Regions from separate parts of the Streptomyces sp. NPDC050263 genome, predicted to be linked through region 2. Evidence: predicted binding sites of a transcription regulator. Region 2 holds the regulator's gene; the other holds the start of a gene.

Region 1 (11,217 bases), on a different contig from region 2:
ATCGGGGCGACCAACTGGCAGGGCGGCCTCGCCGCGACCCGGCACCTGGTGGAGCTGGGGCACCGGCGGATCGGGGCGATCAGCGGGCCGCCGCAGATGATGTGCAGCCGCGCCCGGATCGACGGCTACCGGGCCGCGCTGGAGACGGCCGGGCTGCCGGTCGAGCAGGGGCTGGTCAAGACCGGCGACTTCCACCACGAGACCGGCTACCGCCTCGGCCGTGAGCTCCTCGACCGCCCCGACCGGCCCACCGCCGTCTTCGCGGGCAACGACCTCCAGGCGCTCGGCTGCTACGAGGCCGCCCGTGAACTGGGCCTGCGCATCCCGGAGGACGTGAGCGTGGTCGGCTTCGACGACCTCCCGGTGGCCCGCTGGGTGGGCCCGCCGCTGACCTCCGTACGCCAGCCGCTCACCGAGATGGCGGAGGCGGCGGCCCGGCTGGTGCTGGAGCTGGGGCGGTCGACGTCGCGGGAGGCGCCGACGGCCACGCGGGTGGAGCTGGCGACCAGCCTGGTGGTGCGGGCGAGCACCGGGGCGCCGCCGGTGGCCGGAAGCTGACGTATTGACGAGTGCGAGAGCCGCCTCCACACTCCTCCGAAGTCAATCGGTTGCACGACCGAAACTTTCGGAGGCACCCGCAATGAGATCCTCCAGTTCATCGATACGTGCACGTCTCACCGCCCTGCTCGCCGGGGCGGCCACGGTCGGCGCTCTGCTGTCCGGAGTGGCGCACGCCGCCGACACCCCGTTGCGCGACCTCGGCGCGGCCAAGGGCAAGGTCGTCGGCACGGCGGTGACCGGCTCCAAGCTCACCGGGACCTACGGCGACATCGCCGGGGCGCAGTTCGGCTCGCTGACCCCCGGCAACGCCATGAAGTGGGGCTCGGTCGAGCCGACCCAAGGCACGTTCAACTGGGCGGAGGCCGACCGGATCGTGGCCTTCGCGCAGGCCCACAACCAACAGGTGCGCGGCCACACCCTGGTCTGGCACAGCCAGAACCCGAGCTGGCTGACGAACGGCAGCTGGACGTCCGCCCAGCTCAGCAGCCTGCTGCAGAACCACATCAACACCGAGGTCGGCCGCTACAAGGGGCAGATCGCCGCCTGGGACGTCGTCAACGAGCCCTTCAACGAGGACGGCACCTACCGCTCGACCCTCTGGTACAACGGCCTCGGCGTCGACTACATCGCCAATGCGCTGACCTGGGCGCGGGCCGCCGACCCGGCCGCCGAGCTCTACATCAACGACTACAACGTCGAGGGCGTCAACGCGAAGAGCACCGCCCTGTACAACCTGGTCAAGTCGCTGAAGGAGCGGGGCGTCCCCGTGGACGGCGTCGGGCTCCAGGCGCACCTGATCCTCGGCCAGGTCCCCGCCACCTTCCAGCAGAACATCCAGCGCTTCGCCGACCTCGGCGTCGACGTGGCGATCACCGAGCTGGACATCCGGATGACGCTGCCCTCCGACAGCGCCAAGCTCGCTCAGCAGAAGGCCGACTACAAGGCGGTCACCGCCGCCTGCGTGGCGGTCGCGCGCTGCGTGAACCTCACCGTCTGGGGCTTCACCGACTCCGACTCCTGGGTGGAGAGCACCTTCCCGGGGCAGGGCGCGGCGACCCCGTACGACGCGAACTACGCGCCGAAACCCGCGTACTACGGCATCGCGGAGGCGCTCGGCGGCACGACCACGCCCCCGCCCACCGGCGCCTGCACGGCCGTCTACAGCGTGGGCAGTCAGTGGAACACCGGGTTCACCGGGAACGTGACGATCTCCTGCTCGGGAGCCTCGCTGTCGTCCTGGAAGGTGACCTGGACGTACGGCGCCGGGCAGCAGATCACCCAGGCCTGGAACGCGACCTGCACGCAGTCGGGGGCGGCCGTGTCGTGCGTGAACGCCTCGTACAACGGGACGGTCCCGGACGGCGGTTCGGTGAGCTTCGGCTTCAACGCGAACTGGAGCGGCAGCAACCCGGTGCCGACCGTGACACTGGGCTGATGCCGGCTGACCCGTCTGATGCCGGACTGAGGATCATGAGATTTTCACAAGAAATCTGCCTTGCCTTCGCCGTCCTAACAGTCCGCTCATAATTCGGACCTACGTTCCTCCCCGTGACGGGACACGAGGAACGCGGCGAGGACGGCAGAAGAGCGGGCCGGCGGTCGAGAGTGCTGAAGGCCGCCGGCGTCACCCTGGCCGCCGTCCTGGTGCTCGGCATCGGGTCGGCGGGCTGGGTCTACTGGCACCTCGACGACAACATCCGAAGCGTCGACATCGACCAGGCGCTCGGCGACAACCGCCCCGCCAAGGCGGTCGCCACCCCGACCCCGTCCGGTTCGGCCTCCGCCGCCGCGCTGCCCACCGAGGCGGTGAACATCCTCGTCCTGGGCTCGGACTCGCGCAGCGGCGCCGAGAACCAGGAACTCGGCGGCGGCGACAGCGAGGGCGCCCGCTCCGACACGGCGATGGTCGTGCACATCGACGCCGGCCGCACGACGGCCACGGTCGTCAGCATCCCGCGCGACACCCTCGTCACCCGCCCCTCCTGCCCACTGGCCGACGGCGGCTCGACGGCGGTGGCGTACGGCGTCATGTTCAACACCGCCTACTCGGTGGGCGGTCCGGTGTGCGCCGTCAAGACGGTCGAGTCGATCACGGACGTCCGTATGGACCACTACATCGAGGTCGACTTCTCGGGCTTCGCCGAACTGGTGGACGCCCTCGGGGGCGTCACGGTGACGACGGACCAAGACATCGACGACGACGACAGCCACCTGAAGCTCGCGGCCGGCACCCATCACCTCGACGGCGCCCAGGCTCTCGCCCTGGCCCGCACCCGGCACGGCATAGGCGACGGCAGCGACCTCGGCCGGATAGGACTCCAGCAGAAGCTGGTGAAGGCCCTGCTGGAGCAGATCGCCTCGACGAACCTGCTGACCAGCCCGGCCAAGCTCTACGAGGTCGCCGACGCGATCACCGGCAGCCTGACCACCGACACCGGCCTGAACTCCCTCTCCGAACTGATGGAACTCGGCCAGAGCCTCAAGAGCCTGACGGCCGACCGGGTCGAGACGGTCACCGTGCCGGTGGTGACGGCCCCGTCCGACCCCAACCGGGTGGTGGCGCAGGAACCGGCGGCGAGCGAGCTGTGGGAGTCGCTCCGGTAGCGGGAAATCTCCTCGGAAATTTCCGGCGAGGGTGTCGATCCGGCCGTCTCCCGTTCGACGCAGGGGTGAGAGGCCGGGAAGGACCCGGCCCGCCGGACCCGAGGAGTCACCATGCCCCGCTACCTGTCGCTTGTGAAGATCGACGAGGCCGACGCCCCCGCGGAGGGCCCCAGCCCCGAGCTGATGCAGCGGATGGGCGAGCTGATCGAGGAGATCACCAAGGCGGGCGTCATGCTCGACACCGCCGGGCTCACCCCCTCCGCGCAGGGCGCCCGTGTGCACTGGGAGGGCGGGAAGATCTCCGTCACCGACGGACCCTTCACCGAGTCCAAGGAGGTCGTCGGCGGTTACGCGCTCATGCAGTGCAAGGACATGGCCGAGGCCCTCGAGTGGACGAAGCGCTTCCTGAAGGTCCACGAGGAGTTCTGGACGGTGACCTGCGAGGTGCGGGAGATCGCCGAGGGCTGAGCCCTCCGGTCGAGCCTTTCTTGGTCTGAACGCGCTCCGGGTGTTCGATGGTGGGCTGTGGAACGACAGCCTGCCTCGGACCCCCGTACCGCCACCGATTCCCGTACCGCCACCGATTCCCGTACCGCCACCGATTCCCGTACCGTCGTCGAGACCGTTTTCCGGCTCGAGTCGCCCCGTGTCATCGCGGCCGTCGCCCGCACGGTCCGCGACGTCGGCATCGCCGAGGAACTCGCGCAGGACGCGCTGGTCGCCGCGCTGGAGCAGTGGCCGCGGGACGGCGTGCCCGACAATCCGGGCGCCTGGCTGACGGCCACCGCCCGGCACCGCGCCGTCGACCTGATCCGGCGCCGGGAGAACTACGCCCGCAAGCTCGCCGAGATCGGCCGGGACCTGTCGGACACGCCCCCGCCGGAGGAGCCCGCCGACCCCGACGACATCGACGACGACCTCCTCCGGCTCGTCTTCACCGCCTGCCACCCGGTCCTGTCCGCCGAGGCCCGCACCGCCCTGACCCTCCGCCTCCTCGGCGGCCTGACCACCGCCGAGATCGCCCGCGCCTGCCTGGTCCCCGAACCGACGGTCGCCCAGCGCATCGTCCGCGCCAAACGCACCCTGGCCACCAGGAACGTCGCCTTCGAGGTCCCCTACGGCCCCGACCGCGGGGCCCGGCTCGGCTCCGTCCTCGACGTCATCTACCTCATCTTCAACGAGGGGTACGCGGCGACGGGGGGCGACGACTGGCTGCGCCCGAGCCTCTGCGAGGACGCCCTGCGCCTGGCGCGCCTCCTGAGCGGGCTGATGCCGAAGGAACCCGAAGTGCACGCCCTGGCCTCCCTGCTGGAGTTCCAGGCGTCCCGCTCGGCCGCCCGTACCGGCCCGGACGGCGACCCCGTCCTCCTCAAGGACCAGAACCGCCGCCGCTGGAACCGCCTGCTCATCGCCCGCGGCATCACCGCCCTGAACCGCGCCGACGCCACAGCCACCGGCGCCCCCGGCCCGTACGCCCTCCAGGCAGCCATCGCCGCCTGCCACGCACACGCCTACACCTACGACGAGACCGACTGGCCGACGATCGCCACCCTGTACGGGCTCCTCGCCGCCCGATCCCCGTCCCCTGTCGTGGAGTTGAACCGCGCGGTGGCGATCTCGATGACGGAGGGCCCGGCCCCGGCCCTGGCCGTCGTCGACGCCCTCGCCGCCGAACCCGCCCTGCGCGACTACCACTTGCTGCCAAGCGTCCGCGGCGACCTGCTGCTGCGCCTCGGCCGGGCGACGGAGGCGAAGGCGGAGTTCACCCGGGCGGCGTCGCTGGCCCGCAACGAACGGGAACGGCAACTCCTGCTGCGCCGGGCCGAAGAGGCCGACCAGGGCCGGACAGGCCCTAGGGGGCTTCTGATGGATCTCCGCGGCGTCGCGACGCCCGGCACGCACTCTCGCCGCACCGGGCGAAAGCCCTAGTAGCTCCGCTACGAGGACTCTCGCCCGGCACACCGAGAGCACGCACCGAACGCCGCTCCTTCTCCCACGGAGATCCATCAGAAGCCCCCTAGACCGGCCGTCCGATCAACATCGTCGGCGCCCCCGCGACCCGGGTCATGAACACGGTCGCCGAGTTCCGCCCGTGCGCCTTGGGCAGCGCCTTCCTGCGCAGTTCCTCCGGTTCCACCGCCGACCCCCGCTTCTTCACGGTCAGGATCCCCACCTCCCGCTCCCGCAACAGCGCCTTCAACTTCTTGACGTTGAACGGGAGTTGATCGGTGATCTCATAGGCGGAGGCGTACGGGGTCACGTGCAGCTCGTCCGCGGTGACGTAGGCGATGGTGGGGTCGATCAGCCCGCCCTCCAGGCCCGCGGCCACCTCGGCGACGAGGTGAGCCCGGATGACGGCGCCGTCGGGTTCGTACAAGTACCGTCCGACGGGGCGGACCCGGGGGTCGGGCAGCATGGTGGCGGGCGAGGCCCACACCCCGGCCTGCGAGGGCAACAGCATCGCCCGCCGGGCACCGGGCGTCACTCGCGCGCCGAACCACAGCATGGCTTCCTTGACGTCGCCCCTGTCCGAGACCCACTCGGCCTCGGCATCCGCGGGGATCGCCTCGTGGGGGATGCCCGGCGCGATCTTCAGTACGCCGCACGGCGCCTTGCGGGCGGCCTCGACGGCCCACGACAACGGCGGCGAGTAGCTCTCCGGATCGAAGACGCGCCCGCGTCCGCCCCTGCGCGCCGGATCGACGAAGACGGCGTCGTAGCCGCCGGTGTCCACCTCGGTGACGTCCGCTTCCCGCACCTCGATGAGGTCATCGAGCCCGAGTGCCTCGGCGTTGGCCCGGGCCGCCGCCGCCGTCAGCGGATCCCGGTCCACGGCCAGCACCCGGATCCCGGCCCGGGCGAGCGCGATGGCGTCCCCGCCGATCCCGCAGCACAGGTCGGCGACGGAGCGGATGCCCACCGCATGGAAACACTCGGCCCGGTATGCGGCGACGCTCGCCCGCGTCGACTGCTCCACCCCGTTGGGCGTGAAGAACATCCGCTCCGCGTCCTCGGCCCCGAACTTCACCGCCGCCCGCTGCCGCAGCCGCGCCTGACCGAGCGCCGCGGACACCAGTTCGGCGGGATGCTCGCGCCGCAACCGCGTGGCGACGCCGAGCTCGTCGGCGGGGGCGGTGCCGCGCACCAGGTCGAGGAGGGCGCGGCCCTCGGGGGTGAGGAGGGGAGCGAGGTCGTTCACCAGGCCATTGTCGGCCACCCCGGCAGCCGCTGTGGGCCAGTCGGTGGACGGTGGACGCTTCGGCGGCGGTGTCGGGCGGGCTTCCGGGTCGGTGGCTGCGAGGATCCGGCGCCATGGGATCTGTCGTACAAGATGATGACAAGTGCGGACGTTTTCAGGGCCTCCGCGCTCGGACGCGCATCCGGAGTACCGGTCTCAGGCCTGCCGGTCTCAGGACTGTCGTCGGCCTCCTCGCCCTGGCCTCGATCGCGACGGGCTGCGCGGGGGCCGGGGGAGGGGCCGGCGGCGGGGTGGGCAGCGGCGGGGTGGGCAAGGGAGCCAGCCCCGCGCCGGGCCAGCCGCCCGAGCAGGCGGAGTCCGCCGCGCCGCCCGCCCGCGCCCTGCACTCGTACGCCGCCCGGCTCCGCGCCGCCCAGCAGGCCCGGGTGGCCGCCGCGCGGCGCTGGGGCCTGAAGAAGGTCCCGCTGACACCTCCCGCGCCGCCCGCGCACAAGCCGGAGATCACGACCCGCAAGGGCTTCGAGGTCGCCGACCACGAGGAACTCGGTCTCCCGCCGGTCTTCACGACGATCCCGACCAAGGACAGGATCGTGTTCCTCACCATCGACGACGGCGCCGAGAAGGACCCCGCGTTCCTGCGCATGATGAGCGAGCTGAAGATCCCGTACACCGCGTTCCTCAGCGACTACCTGGTCAAGGACGACTACGGCTACTTCAAGAAGATGCGGGATCTGGGCGTGGGCCTGAACAACCACACCCTCCACCACCCCTACCTGCCCGCCCTCTCCTACGCCCGCCAGAAGCGCGAGATCTGCGGCATGCAGGACGTGATCGAGAAGCGCTACGGCGAGCGCCCCGCCCTCTTCCGGCCGCCGTACGGCAACTACGACCAGGACAGCCTGCGCGCCGCGAAGACCTGCGGCGTGCGCTACGCCCCGCTCTGGGCGGAGGAGGTCTTCGTCGACCACTGGGAGTACCGCGAGTGGGACCAGGACCTCCACCCCGGCGACATCGTCCTGAGCCACTTCCGCGGCCGCAAGGACTGGAAGGGCTCGATGCCCGACATGGTCCGCCGCTTCCTGAACAAGGTCACGGACAAGGGGTACGCGGTGGCCCGGCTGGAGGACTACCTGTGAGGACGCGGCGGGGCCCGACGACCGTACGGCTGATCCTGGCGACGGCTCTGGCGACGGTTCTGGCGACGACGACCCTGACCGGCTGCGCCCAGTCCGTCGACCCCATCGAACGGCTGGGCAAGAAGGCCGCCGCCCGGGTGCATCCGCCCGGCCCGGCCGAGCCCGCCCCCTACCGCCGCTGGGGCCTGACGGCCCCGCTCGCCCCGGCCCCGAAGGACCCGTCCCGTTCGCAGGCGGGCAGCCCGGGCGCGGCCCTCCCCCCGGTCGTCGACCGCATCCCGACCGCCGACAAGGTCGTCTTCCTCACCTACGACGACGGCGCCGAGCGCGACCCCCGCTTCATCGACATGGTCCGCGAACTGCGCCTCCCGGTGAGCATGTTCCTCACGGACAGCGTGGTGGGCCCGGGCTACGCGCACTTCGCCCGGCTGCAGTCGGTCGGCGCGAACATCCAGAACCACACCCTGGACCACCCGGCCCTGCGCGGCCTGCCCTACGCCGGCCAGCGCGCCGAGATCTGCGGCCAGCAGGACAAACTCCGCGCCCGCTTCGGCCTGCGCCCCCGCCTCTTCCGCCCGCCGTACGGCGTCTACGACACCACCACCCGCCGCGCCGCCGCCGACTGCGGCATCACGGCGATCGTCCTGTGGCGCGTCTCGATGGGCCCCGCCGACCTCGCCTACACCCACGGCCCGCACCACCTCCACCCCGGCGACATCATCGCCGTGGCCCCGGACGAGTCGCCGGGCCCCGGCCTGAGAGAACGCACGACCCGACTCCTGCGACGGGTACAGGAGCAGGGCCTGACGGTGGGGCGGTTGGAGGACTACGTCTGAGAGCACTTTCCGGCGCGAGGCGGGTGTCTGTCTTTCAGCCCGTCCGGAGCTTGAGGACAAGGCCCCTCCAGGGCCGATTTCCCGCCGACGCGCCGCGGGCATTGGCACTCCGCTTGACCGAGTGCTAACCGCGGTCATAGTCTCGCTTCTGGCACTCACCCCTGGAGAGTGCCAATAGCGACGGGCAGGTCCGGCACCCGCGACGACGGATCCACCTGGTCGCCACCTCAGACAGTTAGCCCCGTGAGATCTCCGAAGGGGGAGGTCGGATCGTGACGACCACCAGCTCCAAGGTTGCCATCAAGCCGCTCGAGGACCGCATTGTGGTCCAGCCGCTCGACGCCGAGCAGACCACCGCCTCTGGCCTGGTCATCCCGGACACCGCGAAGGAGAAGCCCCAGGAGGGCGCCGTCCTCGCCGTTGGTCCGGGTCGCTTCGAGAACGGCGAGCGCCTGCCGCTCGACGTCAAGGTCGGCGACGTCGTCCTGTACAGCAAGTACGGCGGTACCGAGGTGAAGTACAACGGCGAGGAGTACCTCGTCCTCTCGGCTCGCGACGTGCTCGCGATCATCGAGAAGTAATTCACCCGGTTTTGCAGTGAACTGCGCCCCCGGCCCCCGCGACTCAGTGAAGCCGGGTGCTGGGGGCGCAGTTCGTTTCACCCACGTTTTCCGAGAGGGCTGAACCGCTCCCATGGCGAAGATCCTGAAGTTCGACGAGGACGCCCGTCGCGCCCTCGAGCGCGGCGTCAACAAGCTTGCCGACACGGTCAAGGTGACGATCGGCCCCAAGGGCCGCAACGTCGTCATCGACAAGAAGTTCGGCGCTCCCACCATCACCAACGACGGTGTCACGATCGCCCGTGAGGTCGAGCTCGACGACCCGTACGAGAACCTCGGCGCCCAGCTGGTGAAGGAGGTGGCGACCAAGACCAACGACATCGCGGGCGACGGCACCACCACCGCCACCGTGCTCGCGCAGGCGCTGGTCCGCGAGGGCCTGAAGAACGTCGCCGCCGGTGCCTCCCCGGCCTCCCTGAAGAAGGGCATCGACGCCGCCGTCAAGGCCGTCTCCGAGGAGCTGCTCGCCTCGGCCCGCCCGATCGAGGACAAGGCCGACATCGCCGCCGTCGCCGCGCTGTCCGCCCAGGACACGCAGGTCGGCGAGCTCATCGCCGAGGCGATGGACAAGGTCGGCAAGGACGGTGTCATCACCGTCGAGGAGTCCAACACCTTCGGTCTGGAGCTGGACTTCACCGAGGGCATGGCCTTCGACAAGGGCTACCTGTCGCCGTACTTCGTGACGGACCAGGAGCGCATGGAGGCCGTCCTCGAGGACCCCTACATCCTCATCAACCAGGGCAAGATCTCCTCGATCTCCGACCTGCTGCCGCTGCTGGAGAAGGTCATCCAGACCAACTCCTCCCGGCCGCTGCTGATCATCGCCGAGGACCTCGAGGGCGAGGCGCTCTCCACCCTCGTCGTCAACAAGATCCGCGGCACCTTCAACGCGGTCGCCGTCAAGGCCCCGGGCTTCGGTGACCGTCGCAAGGCGATGCTCCAGGACTTGGCCGTCCTCACCGGCGCCACCGTCATCTCCGAGGAGGTCGGCCTCAAGCTCGACCAGGTCGGCGTCGACGTGCTGGGCTCCGCCCGCCGCGTCACCGTCACCAAGGACGACACCACGGTCGTCGACGGCGCCGGCGACTCCTCCGAGGTCACGGGCCGCGTCGCGCAGATCAAGGCCGAGATCGAGAACACGGACTCCGACTGGGACCGCGAGAAGCTCCAGGAGCGCCTCGCGAAGCTGGCCGGCGGCGTGTGCGTGATCAAGGTCGGCGCCGCCACCGAGGTGGAGCTGAAGGAGAAGAAGCACCGTCTCGAGGACGCCATCTCCGCGACCCGCGCCGCGGTCGAGGAGGGCATCGTCTCCGGTGGCGGCTCCGCGCTCGTCCACGCCGTGAAGGTCCTCGAGGGCAACCTCGGCAAGACCGGCGACGAGGCCACCGGTGTCGCCGTGGTCCGCAAGGCCGCCGTCGAGCCGCTGCGCTGGATCGCCGAGAACGCCGGCCTGGAGGGTTACGTCATCACCTCCAAGGTCGCCGAGCTCGACAAGGGCCAGGGCTTCAACGCCGCCACCGGCGAGTACGGCGACCTGGTCAAGGCCGGCGTCATCGACCCGGTCAAGGTCACCCGCTCCGCCCTGGAGAACGCCGCCTCCATCGCCTCCCTGCTCCTCACGACCGAGACCCTGGTCGTCGAGAAGAAGGAAGAGGAAGAGCCGGCCGCCGGCGGTCACAGCCACGGCCACTCCCACTGACGCACCGCGTCGGTACACCCGGCAGTATCGAGGCCCGAAGTCCCGAAAGGGACCTCGGGCCTTCGCCGTGGTCCGACACGCGTCGACCGCCGTGTCGGACCGGCACAGCGGGAACTCCAGCCGCCCACCACCAGCAGCCGTCGATCGCCGCCCATGCCCACTGAGGCCCGGCACCCTGCAGACAAGGGGCGTCGGGCCTCAGCGTCTTCCATGGTCGCGCTACTGCTCCAGCGCGTCCAGCACGCCCAGCTGCCCCATCAGCCCGAGCCGGTCGTACTGCCACCAGCCCTCGACGATCTTTCCGTCCTCCCGGCACCGGAAGACAGTCGTCCCGGTCATGGTGACCTTCCGCCCGGTCGCCGGGATCCCGACGAAGTCGCCCGTGTGGGTCGCGCTCCAGCTCCACCGGTTGCACACGCGGTCGCCCTCGCCGAACTGGTCGTCCAGGGAGAAGGCGAAGTCGAAGCCGCCCCGCCACCGCTCGATCTCCCGCCGCATCGCGTCCATCCCCATGGTGTCCTGCTCATTGGCGGGATCATGATCGTGATAGTCCTCGGCGACC
Region 2 (11,217 bases):
CAGATCCGGTCGAGGTCGTGCGCGGCGACCCCGGCGCGCAGCATCTGGCGCTGGGTGCCCTCGCCGGGATCGAAGAGGATGCCCTCGCTGTCCCACCTCAGCAGGTAGCCGTTGTGGTTGCGGTGCCGGGTGGGGACCTGGCTGGCGGTGCCGAGGACCACGAGTTCGCGTACGGACACGGCGACCTATCCGGGGGGCCAGTGCAGACCGCGGCCGCCGAGGACGTGCGCGTGCGCGTGGAACACGGTCTGGCCCGCGCCGGCGCCGGTGTTGAAGACGATGCGGTAGCTCTCCAGCTTGTCCTCGTCGGCGACGGTCTGGGCCTCGCGCAGGACGTCCGCGGCGATGGTCGGCTCGGCGGCGGCGAGATCGGCGGCGGTCGGGTAGTGCGCCTTCGGGATCACCAGGACGTGGGTGGGCGCCTGGGGGTTGATGTCCCGGAACGCGACGGTCGTCTCCGTCTCACGGACGATCGTCGCGGGAATGTGCCCCTCGGCGATCTTGCAGAACAGACAGTCGTCCTGCGGTTCCCCTGCCATTCGGTCCCCTCGGTAGTGCGGGTGAGTGTGCGCATCGTATCGCCGTCGGGTGCGGGTCACTCGTGGTTGATCGCACCCCGCGGCGGAGCCGCATACCGATACAGCCCCGCGCCCCTCAGGTGGGCATGCCGGGCGGCGTTTTCGCCGGTCGCTCCTCCAGGGCCGCCAGCGCCAGGCGTACCGCCTCGTCCAGTTGCACGTCCCGCTGCGCCGCGTAGTCCTGCGGAGCGCAGACCACCTCGACGTCCGGGTCGACGCCGTGGTTCTCGACGCCCCAGCCGTAACCCTCCAGCCAGATCGCGTACTTGGGCTGTGTGATCAGCGTTCCGTCGACCAACCGGTACCGGCTGTCGATCCCGATCGTCCCGCCCCACGTGCGGGTGCCGACCACCGGCCCGATCCCGAGCGCCTTGATCGCCGCGTTGACGATGTCCCCGTCCGACCCGGAGAACTCGTTGGCGACGGCGACGACCGGCCCCCGGGGCGCGTCCTCCGGATAGCTGGACGCCCGCATCCCGCGCGGCACGTCCCATCCGACGATCCGCCGCGCGAGCTTCTCGACGACCAGTTGCGAGGTGTGGCCGCCGCGGTTCTCCCGGACGTCCACGATCAGCCCCTCCCGCGCCACCTCGACCCGCAGGTCACGGTGGATCTGTGCCCACCCCGGCGCCTGCATGTCGGGCACGTGCAGATACCCCAGCCGCCCGCCCGACGCCTCGTGCACATACGCCCGCCGGTCCGCGACCCACGCGTGGTAGCGCAGCGCCTCCTCGTCCGCGACCGGGACGACCACCGCGTGTCTCGGCTCGCCCCCGCCGGACGGCGAGATCGTCAGCTCGACGACCTTGCCCGCCGTCCCGACGAGCAGCGGTCCGGGCCCGGTGACCGGGTCCACCGGCTGGCCGCCGACGGCGACGACCGCGTCCCCCGCGCGCACCGCGACGCCCGGTGCGGCGAGCGGGGAGCGGGCGTCGGGGTCGGAGGTCTCCGAGGGCAGCACGCGGTCGATGCGCCAACTGCCGTCCTCATGACGGGAGACGTCCGCGCCCAGCAGCCCCTGCCGGGCGCCGCCCCGGCCGCCGCGCGGCATGACGTAGGCGTGCGAGGTGCCGAGTTCGCCGTGCACCTCCCACAGCAGGTCGACGAGGTCGTCGTGGGTCGCGACCCGATCGAGCACGGGCCGGTAGCGGTCGAGGACGCCGTCCCAGTCGACGCCGCCGAGATCCGGCCGCCAGAAGTTGTCCCGCATGATCCGGCCGGTCTCGTCGTACATCTGCCGCCACTCCGCGGCCGGGTCGACGATGCGGCGGATCCGGCTGAGGTCGACGGTGATGTTGCTGTCGCTGTCCTCGTCGCCGGAGGCGCGCCGGTCGCTGGGGACGACCTTGAGCTTGCCGTCGGTCCACAGCAGCAGCCGTTTGCCGTCGCCGCTGACCTCGAAGCCGTCGGCGTCGGCGCAGAGGTGTTCGAGGCGCTGCTGGGCGAGGTCGTAGCGCTCCAGCTCGGTGTCGGGATCGGGGTCGTCCGGGGTGGCGCGGGAGGCGCCGAGGACACCGCGCACGGGGTGCCGCAGCCACAGCACGCCGTCCTTCGCCGCGGCCAGCCCGGAGTAGCGGCCGGCCTCGACGGGGAAGGGCACTATCCGGTCGGCGAGGCCCTCCAGGTCGATCCGGGTGGTCGGGGTGCCCTCGCTGTCGGGCGTCTCCTCCTTCTCCGGCGCCTCGAACGGCTTGCCGTGCCGCTGCGGGCCGAAGGGGGACGGCGTCGTCGCCGCGAGGGTGATGAGGTGCGGGCGGGCGCCGGCCACGAAGGAGAGGTCGAAGGCGTGCTGGTCGTAGACCGGGTCGAAGGCGCGGGTGGAGAGGAACGCGAGGTGCTTGCCGTCGAGGGTGAACGTGGGCGCGTAGTCGCGGAAGCGCAGCGGGGTCGCCTCGGTGACCGACAGGTCGGTGACGCCTGCGAGCTTGAGCTGGCTGAGCGGGCGCGGCCCGGGGTGCGACCAGGCCAGCCATGCCGAGTCCGGCGAGAAGACCAGGTCGCACACCTCGCCGTCGGGGCTGCTGTCGACCTCGCGGACCTCTCCGGTCTCCCGCTCGACGAGCAGCAGCCGTCCGTCGTGCGCCGCGACGGCGGCGCGGCTGCCGTCGGGCGCCATGGCGAGCTCCAGGACCCGCCCGAGCCGTCCGGCGGCGAGCCGGCGCGGGGTGGCGCCGGGGACCGGACCGGTGGCCGGGGCGAACTCCAGCGCGTCCTCGCCCTCCGCGTCCGTCACCCACACGGCCCACTCCTCGCCCTCCGTGCGGAAGGTGCGCGGCAGCCTGGCCCGGACGCCGGGTTCGGCGGCGAGCGCGCGGGCGGGTCCGGCGCGGTGGGTGACCCAGTGGACGGCTCCGCGCACCTCCACGGCGCTGCCGCGCGCGGTGTGGTCGGGGGCGGCCCCGCCCAGCCAGCGGGCGGCGGTCACCGGGTAGGGGCGCCGGTCGGTGCGCTGGCCGCCGAGGCGGACGTCGAGGCGGCGGGGTTCGGCGCCGTCCAGATCGTCCAGCAGCCACAGCTCACCCGCGGACATGTACACGACCCGCGTGCCGTCACCGGCGGCCTGCCGGGCGTAAAAACCGTCGAGAGGTGTGTGGCGGCGCAGGTCGGAGCCGTCGGCGAGCGACGAGTACAGGGCGCCCGTGCCCTCGTGGTCGGACAGGAACGCGATCCGGTCCCCCGCCCACACCGGGTACTCGATGTTGCCGTCCAGCTCCTGGTGCAGCCGGACGAACCCGCCGTCGCCGTCCCGGTCGATCCACAGCTTGCCCGCCGTGCCGCCCCGGTAGCGCTTCCAGTGGGCGGCCTCGCGGCCCATCGGCGCGGACAGCAGCACGGTGTGCGGCCCGTACGCGACGCCGCCGACGGGCCCGTACGGCAGGGTCGTCGGCGGTCCGCCGTCCACCGGGACGGCGCGGGCCCAACTGCGGCGCAGGGTGGCCTGGTCGTGGGTGCTGACGGCGAGGACCCGGCCCTCCGGGGTCCAGCCGCGCACCCGGGTCTGCCAACTCCCCCAGTACGTCAGCCGGGTCGACGGGCCTCCGTCCACGGGGGCGATGTGCACCTCGGGGGCGCCGTCCCGGGTGGAGGTCCAGGCGACGGTGGTGCCGTCGGGCGAGATGCGCGGGAGGGAGACCGGCATGTTGTCGGCGCTGACCCGCCAGGCGCGGCCGCCGTCGAGGGGCGCGAGCCACACGTCGTCCTCGGCGGCGAAGGCCACCAACTCGCCGTGCAGGTGCGGGAATCTGAGATACGCAGCAGGCGTCGCGGACTGTGTCACCGGATCACTGTATGCAACGGCGAGCCCGCTGGTCAGGGGTTTCGATCACTTACCTGTGCCATTGTCGCCATCGCGGACGGTCTCGGTGACCGTCACCGTCACGGTGACCGTCGGCCGGGCGCCGGGCTGCGCGGAGCCGGACGGTTTGACGGGCGACGGCGTCGCGGACTTGCAGTCGCCGAGCCCGGTCACCCGGAACACCTGTTTCTTCCCCACGACGGCGGTCAGGTCCCCGCGCACACACGCCCCGTCGACCGCCCGGGCGACCTCGCCGGTGACGGTGATGTCCCGTCCGTCGCCGGTCTTCCCCCGGCAGTCGACGGAGGCGACGGTCCCCGCCTTGTCCGGGTCCTTGTACTGGGCCGTGCAGGTCAGCCAGCGCACGTCCACGTCCCGCCGCCCGAGTTCGGCCGTCGCCGCCTCGTCGGTGGTGTACGCCACCGACATGCTGCTCAGCCCGCCCGGATCACAGGCCACCACGCCCCCCGCCGACACGACGGCGCCCACGAGAAGCAAAATCCGCCTCAATGCCCCCATGGAGGGCAGCGTGCCACTCGACCGGGCGGCGCGGTAGCCCGTATGCGGCCACGCTCGGGACCGCGCTCACGGTCGGCAGGTCAGGACCAGCGGCCGGTTCTGCCCAGGATCAGGGCCGCGGCCGCCGTGCCGGCGGTCGAGGTGCGCAGGACGCTCCGCCCGAGCCGGTACGCCTTCGCGCCCGCCTCCTCGAAGAGCGCCAACTCATCGGGCGACACGCCCCCTTCGGGGCCCACGACGACCACGATCTCGCCCTCGGTGGGGAGTTGGGCGAGGGCGAGGGGCTCGCTGCGGTAGTCGCGGTCCTCGTGCAGGACGGCGGCGAAGTCGGCCCGCGCCAGAAGTGCCGCCACCTGCTTGCTCGTCGCGGCCTCGGCGACCTCGGGGAAGCGCACCCGGCGGGACTGCTTGCCGGCCTCGCGGGCGGTGGCCCGCCACTTGGCGAGCGCCTTCGCCCCGCGCTCCCCCTTCCACTGCGTGATGCAGCGCGCGGCCGCCCACGGCACGATCGCGTCGACGCCGGTCTCGGTCATCGTCTCGACGGCCAGCTCACCCCGGTCGCCCTTGGGCAGGGCCTGGACGACGGTGATCCGGGGCGCTTCGACGGCCTCCTCGATCACCTCTGCCAGGCGCACGACCAGCCGGTCCTTGCCCTCGGCGGCGACGACCTCGCCCTGCGCCCAGCGTCCGGCGCCGTCGGTCAGGACGACCTCCTCGCCGGCCCGCAGCCGCTTCACGGAGACGGCGTGCCGGCCCTCGGGACCGTCCAGCACGAACTCGGCGCGGCCGGCGGGCAGTTCGTCCACGACGAAGACGGGCGCGGTCATCGGTCGCCGCCGTCCAGGTCCGCCGGAGCGTCCACTGCGAGCTCCGACAACGCTGTCCGGGCCTCGACGAGTTCGGACAGCAGGACCTCCACCAGCTGCCCGGCGGGCAGTTCGCGGGCCAGCCGGTGGCCCTGGCCCGCCCACAGGGCCATGCCCTGCGCGTCGCCCGCCTTGGCGGCCGCCTTGCGCAGCGGCGAGGTGAGGTGGTGCACCTCCGGGTAGGCGGCGGGCGCGTACGGCCCGTGCTCGCGCAGGAAGCGGTTGACCAGGCCGCGGGCCGGGCGGCCGGAGAAGGCGCGGGTCAGCTCGGTGCGGACGAACAGGGGGTTGGTCAGCGCCTGCTTGTGCACGGCGTGCGCGCCGGACTCGGGCGTGGCGAGGAACGCGGTGCCCAGCTGGGCCGCGCTCGCGCCGGCCGCGAGGACCGCGGCGATCTGGCTGCCGCGCATGAGGCCGCCCGCGGCGACGATCGGCAGGCCGACGGACGCGCGGACCTGGGCGACCAGGGAGAGCAGGCCGATGCCGGCGCGGTCGTTCTCCGGGTTGTCCCGGTGGGTGCCCTGGTGGCCGCCGGCCTCGACGCCCTGCACGATCACCGCGTCGGCGCCGGCCCGCTCCACGGCGAGGGCCTCGTCGACGGTGGTCGCGGTGACCAGGGTGAACGTTCCCGCGCGGCGCAGGGAGTCCAGCGCCTCGCGGCTCGGGACGCCGAAGTGGAACGACACCACCGGCACGGGGTTGTCGAGCAGCACGGCGAGCTTGGCGTCGTAGCCGTCGTCACGGCCGCTGTCGGGGTCGCCGAGCTCGGTCTCGTACCAGGCGGCCTCACCGGCCAGCTGATGGGCGTAGACCTCGACGGCGCCAGAAGGGGGCGCGGCGTTGGCCGCTCCGGTGGAGCCGGTGCTCGCACCGGGATACTCGGGCTGCGGCATGAAGAGGTTCACGCCGAAGGGGCGGCCGGTGAGACTCCGCAGTTGCTTGATCTCCTGGTACATGCCGTCGGCCGTCTTGTATCCGGCGGCGAGGAACCCGAGCCCGCCCGCCTCGGCCACGGCCGCGACGAGCTGCGGGACGGAGACACCGCCCGCCATCGGGGCCTGCACGATCGGATGCGGGAAGAGATCGGTCAGTGCGGAGGACATGACGGCATGTTGTCACGTCCTCCGAACAAGTCCGAATCCGGCCGTCCAACGGCATAGGCCACCGGCATGCGTGCCGGTGGCCCGTACCCTTCGGTCGTCTTTCGGCCATCTTTCAGTCGCCCTGCGGCGGCCTCCGCCCGGGGCTCAGCGCCCGTTGAAGGCGTCCTTCAGCCGCGAGAACAAGCCTTGCTGCCCGGGCTGGAACTGACCCGTGGGCCGCTCCTCGCCGCGCAGCTTCGCGAACTCGCGCAGCAGCCGCTCCTGCTCGGGATCGAGCTTGCTCGGCGTCTGCACCTCGACGTGCACGATGAGATCGCCGCGCCCGCCGCCCCGCAGATGCGTGACGCCCCGGCCGTGCAGCGGGATCGACTGGCCGGACTGGGTGCCGGGCCGGATGTCGACCTCCTCCAGACCGTCCAGCGTCTCCAGGGGCACCTTCGTGCCGAGCGCGGCCGCCGTCATCGGGAGCGTGACCGTGCAGTGCAGGTCGTCGCCGCGGCGCTGGAACATCGCGTGCGGCAGCTCGTGGATCTCCACGTACAGGTCGCCGGCGGGACCGCCGCCGGGGCCGACCTCGCCCTCGCCCGCCAGCTGGATCCGGGTGCCGTTGTCGACACCGGCCGGGATCTTCACCGTGAGCGTGCGACGGGAGCGGACGCGGCCGTCACCGGCGCACTCCGGGCAGGGCGTGGGAACCACGGTTCCGAAGCCCTGGCACTGCGGACACGGCCGCGAGGTCATGACCTGGCCCAGGAAGGACCGCGTGACCTGCGACACCTCACCGCGACCGCGGCACATGTCACACGTCTGGGCGGTCGTGCCCGGCGCCGCGCCCTCACCGCTGCAGGTGGTGCAGACGATCGCCGTGTCGACCTGGATGTCCTTCGTCGTGCCGAAGGCGGCCTCCTCGAGGTCGACCTCCAGCCGGATCATCGCGTCCTGGCCGCGCCGGGTGCGCGAACGCGGCCCGCGCTGCGACGCCGTCCCGAAGAACGCGTCCATGATGTCCGAGAAGTTGCCGAAGCCACCGGCCCCGAAGCCGCCCGCGGCTCCGCCGCCCGCCTGGGACAGCGGGTCGCCGCCGAGGTCGTAGACCTGCTTCTTCTGCGGGTCCGACAACACCTCGTAAGCGGCGTTGATCTCCTTGAACCGCTCCTGGGTCTTCGGATCCGGGTTGACGTCCGGGTGCAGCTCGCGCGCGAGCCGCCGGAAGGCCTTCTTGATCTCTTCCTGCGACGCGTCGCGGCGCACGCCGAGGACGGCGTAGTAGTCCGTGGCCACTCAGGACTCCGCCAGGATCTGTCCGACGTACCGTGCCACCGCTCGTACCGCTCCCATCGTTCCCGGGTAATCCATGCGGGTCGGTCCGACCACGCCGAGTTTGGCGACTGCCTCGCCGCCCGAACCGTAGCCGACCGACACCACCGAAGTGGAGTTGAGTCCCTCATAGGCGTTCTCGTGACCGATGCGTACGGTCATGCCCGAATCCCCCGCCTCGCCAAGGAGTTTGAGGAGCACGACCTGCTCCTCCAGGGCCTCCAGGACGGGGCGGATGGTGAGGGGAAAGTCATGTCCGAAGCGGGTGAGATTGGCGGTGCCGCCGATCATCAGCCGCTCCTCGTTCTCCTCGACGAGCGTCTCCAGCAGGGTGGAGAGCACCGTCGTGACCGTGCCGCGGTCCTCCGCCTCGAAGGCTTCCGGCAGGTCCTCCACCAGCCGCGGCACATCCGCGAACCGGCGGCCCGCGACCCGGCTGTTGAGCCGCGCGCGTAGATCCGCCAAAGACGTCTCCCCGAAGGGCGCCGGGCAGTCCACGAGCCGCTGCTCGACCCGCCCGGTGTCCGTGATCAGCACGAGCATCAGCCGGGCCGGCGCGAGGAGAAGCAGTTCCACGTGCCGCACGGTGGACCGGGTCAGCGACGGGTACTGCACGACCGCGACCTGCCGGGTGAGCTGCGCGAGCAGCCGAACGGTCCGGGCCACCACGTCGTCGAGGTCGACGGCGCCGTCGAGGAAGTTCTGGATGGCCCGGCGCTCCGGGCCGGTCATCGGCTTGACGCCGGCCAGCTTGTCGACGAACAGCCGGTAGCCCTTGTCCGTGGGGATCCGCCCGGCACTGGTGTGCGGCTGGGCGATGAACCCCTCGTCCTCCAGGGCGGCCATGTCGTTGCGGACCGTCGCCGGGGACACGCCGAGGTTGTGCCGCTCGGTGAGCGCCTTGGAACCGACCGGCTCCTCGGTGCCGACGTAGTCCTGGACGATGGCGCGCAGCACCTGGAGCCTGCGTTCACTCAGCAACCGCGCACACCTCCAGAAGTCGTCCCCAGTCCCCTGGGCGCCTGTCCTGACACCTGCCCTGACACTGTCCCTGGCACTCGTCACATCCGAGTGCCAGCGTTCCCCGGCCCAGTGTACGGCTGTGGGGTACACCCGGGGCAAGGTCGGCCGACGGCGGTCGGTCGGGCGGGGGCGATATACGGCTAGCGTCGCGGTATGACGGTGACTTGGGAAGAGCTCGGGTGGGAGCGGGTCGCGGCCGGGGTCGGAATGTGCCGGCTGCCGGGCTGGGACTGCACGGCCGGGCTGGTCGTCGGGGCGGGCGCGGCACTGATGGTCGACGCCGGGTCGAGCCTCGCGGAGGGAGCCCGGCTGCGGGCGCAGGCCGAGGAGCTCACCGGCGGCCGTGTGACCCATCTCGCGCTCACCCATCCCCACTTCGACCATGTCTTCGGCGCGGCCGCGTTCGCGGGCGCCGAGGTCTTCGGGGCGGTGGGCGTGGACACCGTGTCGGCCGAGGAGCTGCGGGCGGACGCGGTGCGAGGCGGCCTGGCCGAGACCGCGGCGACGGAGGCCGTGGACACGCTGGTCCGGCCCCGTCACCTGGTCTGCGGCGAGTGGACCCTCGACCTGGGCGAGGGCCGCCAGGTCCTGCTGGCCAACGTGGGCCCGGGCCACACCGCCCACGACCTCGCGATCCTCGTCCCCGCCGCCCCCGGCTCGCCGGAGGTGGTCTTCTGCGGCGACCTGGTCGAGGAGTCCGGCGAACCGCAGGCGGGCCCGGACGCCGTCCCCTCCCACTGGCCCGCCGCCCTCGACCGGCTCCTGGACCTCGGCGGCGAGGACGCGCTGTACGTGCCGGGTCACGGGGCGGTGGTGGACGCGACGTTCGTCCGGGCCCAGCGGGACGCGCTGGCGGCCAGATTCGGCGTGTCGTCCTGATCGCGCCCGAGCTTCTCCTATCGTCATCCGAATGCGCCAGTACTCCGCCGATCTGACCCCGCCGTGGAAGAAGCCCCGGCCCGTCCCCGAGGTCGCGGCGGAGCCCGGCCTGGTGGTGGAGGAGCCGGGCACCGGTTTCTGCGGCGCGGTGATCCGCTGCGAGGCGGGCACGGTGACCCTGGAGGACCGCTTCGGCAAGCACCGTGTGTTCCCGCTGGAGCCCAGGGGCTTCCTGCTGGAGGGCCGCGTCGTCACGCTGGTCAGGCCGCCCTCAGCCGGTCCCGTACGCCCCACCCGCACCGCCTCCGGTTCGGTGGCCGTCCCCGGCGCACGCGCACGCGTGGCCCGCGCCGGCCGCATCTACGTCGAGGGCCGGCACGACGCCGAGCTGGTCGAGAAGGTCTGGGGCGACGACCTCCGCGTGGAGGGCGTGGTCGTGGAGTACCTGGAGGGCGTGGACGACCTCCCGAAGATCGTCGCCGACTTCGCCCCGGACCGGGACGCAAAGCTGGGCATCCTGGTGGACCATCTCCTCCCCGGCACGAAGGAATGGCGCATCGCCCAGTCGGTCACCAGCGAACACGCCCTGGTCGTGGGCCACCCGTACATCGACATCTGGGAGGCGGTGAAACCGTCGTCCGTAGGCATCGAGGCATGGCCCCGCGTCCCCCACGGCCAGGACTGGAAGACGGGCGTCTGCCGCGCCGTGGGCTGGCCGCCGGAGAACACGGGGGCGGTGTGGCAGGCGATCCTGGCACGAGTGAGCTCATACCGGGACCTGGAACCGGAACTGCTGGGCAGGGTCGAGGAACTGATCGACTTCGTGACCGTCTAGTTTTCAGCCCGTCCGGCGTTTGAGGACGAGGCCCTTTCGGGGCCGAAGCGGGGGTCTGGGTGCGGCAGCCCCCAGGGATGGGACGGGAAGGGGCGGCGGGGGCGAAAAACCCTCAGTCCACCAGGTCCCGCACCACCGCGTCCGCCAGCAGCCGCCCGCGCAGCGTCAGCACCGCTCGGCCCTCCTCGTACGGCTCCGCGGCCAGCAGGCCCTCCGCCAGCGCCCGCCGGGAGGCCGCCAGACCGTCCTCCTTCAGCAGCGACAACGGAACCCCCTCCCGCAACCGCAGCTCCAACAGCACCCGCTCCACCCGCCGGTCCTCCTCCGACAGCAGTTCCCGCCCCGCCCCCGGCGACCGCCCCTCCGCCAGCGCCGCCGCATACGCGCCCGGATGCTTGACGTTCCACCACCGCACCCCGCCGACATGGGAGTGGGCGCCCGGCCCCGCGCCCCACCAGTCGGCGCCCCGCCAGTACAGCTCGTTGTGCAGACAGCGCCCGGCGGCGGAGGTCGCCCAGTTGGAGACCTCGTACCAGTCGAAGCCCGCCGCGGACATCACCTCGTCCGCGATCAGATACCGGTCGGCGTGGACGTCGTCGTCGGTCATCGGAACCTCGCCGCGCCGGATCCGGCGCGCCAGCTGCGTGCCCTCCTCGACGATCAGCGCGTAGGCCGAGACATGGTCCGGGCCGGCGCCCAGCGCGGCGTCCAGCGAGGCCCGCCAGTCGTCGTCCGACTCTCCGGGCGTCCCGTAGATCAGGTCCAGGTTGACGTGCTCGAAGCCGACCGCGCGGGCCTCCGC

Evidence for each region. The regulator HrcA, encoded in region 2, represses chaperone genes, less so after heat shock. The targets are predictions, from matches to a motif close to TTNGCACTCNGNNNNNCNGAGTGCNAA.
Region 1: the regulator HrcA is predicted to act here: its motif matches at 8,954-8,980, upstream of groL (chaperonin GroEL).

Annotation. Positions count from the first base shown of each region.
Region 1 is NZ_JBFAKW010000056.1:26,884-38,100, reverse strand. It holds gene AB0J04_RS24435 (LacI family DNA-binding transcriptional regulator) at 1-558, shown strand, start outside; gene AB0J04_RS24430 (endo-1,4-beta-xylanase) at 641-1,996, shown strand; gene AB0J04_RS24425 (LCP family protein) at 2,110-3,165, shown strand; gene AB0J04_RS24420 (YciI family protein) at 3,277-3,633, shown strand; gene AB0J04_RS24415 (sigma-70 family RNA polymerase sigma factor) at 3,691-5,094, shown strand; gene AB0J04_RS24410 (methyltransferase domain-containing protein) at 5,183-6,364, opposite strand; gene AB0J04_RS24405 (polysaccharide deacetylase family protein) at 6,655-7,500, shown strand; gene AB0J04_RS24400 (polysaccharide deacetylase family protein) at 7,497-8,336, shown strand; gene groES (co-chaperone GroES) at 8,609-8,917, shown strand; gene groL (chaperonin GroEL) at 9,030-10,655, shown strand; gene AB0J04_RS24385 (ester cyclase) at 10,875-11,217, opposite strand, start outside.
Region 2 is NZ_JBFAKW010000022.1:35,872-47,088, forward strand. It holds gene AB0J04_RS13310 (ribonuclease Z) at 1-179, opposite strand, end outside; gene AB0J04_RS13315 (histidine triad nucleotide-binding protein) at 186-539, opposite strand; gene AB0J04_RS13320 (S41 family peptidase) at 655-3,855, opposite strand; gene AB0J04_RS13325 (hypothetical protein) at 3,901-4,392, opposite strand; gene AB0J04_RS13330 (16S rRNA (uracil(1498)-N(3))-methyltransferase) at 4,473-5,219, opposite strand; gene AB0J04_RS13335 (nitronate monooxygenase) at 5,216-6,361, opposite strand; gene dnaJ (molecular chaperone DnaJ) at 6,506-7,642, opposite strand; gene hrcA (heat-inducible transcriptional repressor HrcA) at 7,643-8,659, opposite strand; gene AB0J04_RS13350 (MBL fold metallo-hydrolase) at 8,855-9,580, shown strand; gene AB0J04_RS13355 (DUF3097 domain-containing protein) at 9,612-10,415, shown strand; gene hemW (radical SAM family heme chaperone HemW) at 10,528-11,217, opposite strand, start outside.